2 regions of the Bradyrhizobium sp. B025 genome follow, and region 2 is predicted to be linked to the other one. Evidence: predicted binding sites of a transcription regulator. Region 2 holds the regulator's gene; the other holds the start of a gene.

Region 1 (2,197 bases), 3.7 Mb from region 2:
CTGCGGCTGGCCATAGCCGAGATTGACCAGCGCAGAGATCGCATCCGCCACCGGGCGCGGCGCGCGCTGGTCGTCGACGGCACCGGCAAGATGCACCACGGCGGGATCGACATTGGCGAAGGCCGGCGCCTTGTCCTTCAATTCGGTGACGATGCGCTCGGCGACCTTGGGGCCGACGCCCGGCGTGCGTGCCACCGCGGCCTTGTCGCGCAGCGCAATCGCATTGGCGAGGTCGGAGGGCGCCAGCGTGCCGAGCACCGCGAGCGCGACCTTGGCGCCGACACCCTGCACGGTCTGGAGCAGGCGAAACCATTCACGCTCCTGGTCGGTGCGGAAGCCGAACAGCTTGATCTGGTCCTCGCGGACATAGGTCTCGATCGACAGCACGGCGGCCTCGCCGGGCGACGGCAGATGCTGCAGCGTGCGCGTCGAGCAGTGCACCTGGTAGCCGACGCCGCCGACGTCGAGGATGACGAAATCCTCGCCGTAGGAATCGATCAGGCCCTTCAGCTTGCCGATCATGATTGCGCAGCGCTCTTCTTGTTACCTCCCCCCTTGTGGGGGAGGTCGGATCGCCGAAGGCGATCCGGGAGGGGGGTAAGCCACAGACGCCGGCGCCCGGGGCTGCCCCCCTCCCCAACCCTCCCCCACAAGGGGGGAGGGAGAAGAGTGTGCGTGCGGCTCATGTTGCGCCTCATGACTCGAACTTAAACTCCCACCACCTTCAGCCTGAGCGCCGTGCTCTGGCGGTGATGGGCGTGTGTGATGGCGATGGCGAGCGCGTCGGCAGCGTCGGCTGACGGCGGCTCGGCTTTCGGCAGCAATATCTTCAGCATCATCGCGATCTGTTGCTTGTCGGCATGGCCGGCACCGACCACAGTCTTCTTCACCTGGTTCGGCGCATATTCGGCGACGCTGATGCCGAACATTGCGGGCGCCAGCATGGCGACGCCCCGGGCCTGGCCGAGTTTCAGCGTCGCAACGCCGTCCTTGTTCACAAAAGTCTGCTCGACGGCAGCTTCCATCGGCTTGTGATCGGACAGGACAGAGGCGAGCCCTTCGTGGATCGCGAGCAGGCGGCTGGACAGCGGCAGGTCGTCCGGCGGTTCCACCGAACCGCAGGCGACATAGATCAGGCGGTTGCCCTCAGCCTCGATCACGCCCCAGCCGGTACGGCGGAGGCCAGGGTCGATGCCGATGATGCGAACGGGGCCACGAATCAGGAGCGCAGTCATGGGCCAGTGATAGCGGCTGGCTGCGGCGGGGGAAACAGAAACAGAACGGAAGTAACAGGGGAAGTGTCGCTCTTCGCCTCTCCCCGCTTGCGGGGAGAGGCCGGAATGCGCGCGAAGCGCGGATTCCGGGTGAGGGGACTCTCCACGAGTCCCTCTATCACCGCCGACGCGGAAACAGCCCCTCACCCCAACCCTCTCCCCGCAGAGCGGGGCGAGGGAGCGCACCGTTCGTGTGTGTCCCCTACCCGCCCATCTTGGCAACAAGCGCGTCCGACACCTCGAAATTGGCGTAGACGTTCTGGACGTCGTCGTGCTCGTTGAGCAGGTCCATCAGCTTGAGCAGCTTCTCGCCGGTCTCGTCATCGACGGCGACCGTGTTCTGCGGCTTCCAGATCAGCGCGGCCTTGCGCGGCTCGCCGAACTTGGCTTCCAGCGCCTTGGCAACGTCGCGATAGCCTTCGGTCGAGGCGTAGATCTCGTGGCCGCTTTCGCCGGAGACGACGTCGTCTGCGCCGGCCTCGATCGCGGCATCGAGCACCGCGTCGTCGGAAGCGACGCTGCGGTCGTATTCGATGATGCCGGTGCGGTCGAACATGAAGGAGACCGAACCGGTTTCGCCGAGATTGCCGCCCGACTTGGTGAAGAAGGAGCGGATGTCGGAGGCGGCGCGGTTGCGGTTGTCGGTCAGCGCCTCGACGATGACGGCGACGCCGCCGGGGCCATAGCCCTCGTAGCGGATCTCGTCATAGTTCTCGCCGTCGCTGCCGAGCGCCTTCTTGATGGCGCGCTCGATATTGTCCTTCGGCATGTTCTCCGCGCGCGCGGCGATCACGGCGGCGCGCAGGCGCGGGTTCATGGCGGGGTCGGGCGTGCCGAGCTTGGCGGCGACGGTGATTTCCCGCGCCAGCTTGCCGAACAGCTTCGACTTCTGGGCATCCTGCCGCCCCTTGCGGTGCATGATG
Region 2 (2,197 bases):
CGGCACATCCGGCCCGCCGGCGTCGACTTCCGCGAGGGCGACGTGCTCCTTCGCAAGGGAACCCGGCTCACCGAGCGCGACCTCGCGCTCGCCGCCGGGATGAACCATCCAGACCTGCCCATCCGCCGCCGTCCGAAGGTCGCGATCCTCGCCACCGGCGACGAGCTGGTGATGCCGGGCACCACGCCGGGCCCCGGCCAGATCGTCTATTCCAACGGCTATGCCCTGCACGCCCTCGCCCGCCAGGAGGGCGCAGATACCATCGACCTCGGCGTTGCCGCCGATACGCTGGAGGCCACCACAGCCGGCATCCGCCGTGCCCGAGAGAGCGGCGCCGACATCCTGATCACGATCGGCGGCGCCTCGGTCGGCGACCACGATCTGGTCCAGCAGGCGCTGAAGGCCGAAGGCATTGCGATGGCGTTCTGGAAGATCGCGATGCGGCCGGGCAAGCCGATGATGCACGGCCGGCTAGGGGCGATGGGGGTGATCGGCCTGCCCGGCAATCCCGTGTCGTCCTATGTGTGCGGCTTCCTGTTCATGGTGCCGTTGATTCGCGCCCTGTCGGGCCGCGCCGTGATTCACCATCGTCGCGAGCGCGCCGTGCTCGGCCGCGATGTCGGCGCCAATGACCAGCGCGAGGACTATCTTCGTGCGCGCCTGGAGCGGCGCGACGACGGCATGCTTGTCGCCCTTCCCGTCAATCATCAGGATTCCTCGCTGCTTGCGAATCTCGCTGCGGCGCAGGCACTTCTCGTGCGCGCGCCGTTCGCGCCGAAGGCCGAGGCAGGCGCGCCTTGCGAGGTGCTGCGACTGCCCGCCTGAACGCACTGGTCCTGCGCGTTCCGCGAACTTTGTCGCGTTCACGGTAAATTAAGCAGTTGCGGAACACATATCGAACATATAGTGTCCGTTCATGATTTGTTTCGAGCATCTGGCGGCTCGCCGCTGAATTCACCGTCTCGGAATCGAACGACATCAACCGGGGGATTTGGTCGAGATGTTAACGCGCAAACAATACGAGCTTCTGCGATTCATCAGCGAGCGTTTGAAGGAAAGCGGTGTGCCGCCCTCCTTCGACGAGATGAAGGACGCGCTCGACCTGCGCTCGAAGTCGGGCATCCATCGCCTGATCACCGCACTGGAGGAGCGCGGCTTCATCCGGCGCCTGCCCAACCGGGCCCGCGCGATCGAGGTGATCAAGCTGCCCGAGCTGCAGGCCGCCGCTGGCAACCGCCGTGGCTTCACGCCGAGCGTCATCGAGGGCAATCTCGGCAAGGTGCGAGCGAGCTCCAGCGCGGACGAGGGCGAACGCCCCGTCGCGGTGCCGGTGATGGGCCGCATCGCGGCCGGCACGCCGATCGAAGCGTTGCAGACCCGCAGCCACACCATCAGCGTACCGCCCGACATGCTCGGCTCGGGCGAGCACTACGCGCTCGAAGTGCGCGGCGACTCGATGGTCGAAGCCGGCATCCTCGACGGCGACATGGCGCTGATCCAGCGCAATGAGAGCGCCGACACCGGCGACATCGTGGTGGCGCTGATCGACGACGAGGAAGCGACGCTGAAGCGCTTCCGCCGCCGCGGCGCCTCGATCGCGCTCGAGCCCGCCAATGCGGCCTATGAGGTCCGCATCCTGCCGCCCAACCGAGTGAAGATTCAGGGCAAGCTGATCGGCCTGTACCGGAAGTACTGAGCATGATCCGGACTGGAGAGCCGCGTTAGCGCAAAGTGCGCAGCGGTTTTCCCTCGCGACAAGCGCAGGACGCGCTTGCGCGGAGATCATGCTCAAGCAATCACCTAAGCGCGGCCCGCCGGTTGGCGACCCGCGTCGTTGACGATTGGAGCGGACGATTGTCCGCTCCGGCTGGATAGTCTTTCTGGTTTTGCTCAGATTATCCGGCCCCTCTCTAGCGCTACATCCTCGCGACGCCGCACGAAGCCCTCATCGCTTCGTGGCCCTGGAGATCGAGGAGGCAATCAATGCGCAAGATCGTTTTGAGCACCGTCACGGTGGCGCTGATCGCAGCATCCGCGTCGGCATCGCAAGCCTTCGCCGCGCAGTCGCACCATGCCCGCAAGGCAACGCCGACGACGGCGAGCGAGCAATTGCGCAACGCCGTCGCGCAGCCGTCGCAACCCGCCTGGCAATATTCGGGCTGGTCGGCACCTGCTGGTCGCTGACGAAGATGCACGC

Evidence for each region. Region 2 encodes LexA, which represses DNA repair genes until DNA is damaged. Its sites were predicted from a motif close to TGTTCNNNNTGTGTTCNG; they were not measured.
Region 1: the regulator LexA is predicted to act here: its motif matches at 1,266-1,283, upstream of ruvC (crossover junction endodeoxyribonuclease RuvC).

What each region holds. Positions count from the first base shown of each region.
Region 1 covers NZ_CP170150.1:955,789-957,985, reverse strand. The annotation lists gene ruvA (Holliday junction branch migration protein RuvA) at 1-522, opposite strand, end outside; gene ruvC (crossover junction endodeoxyribonuclease RuvC) at 708-1,235, opposite strand; gene ACE10W_RS04535 (YebC/PmpR family DNA-binding transcriptional regulator) at 1,477-2,197, opposite strand, start outside.
Region 2 covers NZ_CP170150.1:4,628,712-4,630,908, forward strand. The annotation lists gene glp (gephyrin-like molybdotransferase Glp) at 1-825, shown strand, start outside; gene lexA (transcriptional repressor LexA) at 1,001-1,696, shown strand; gene ACE10W_RS21420 (hypothetical protein) at 1,984-2,184, shown strand.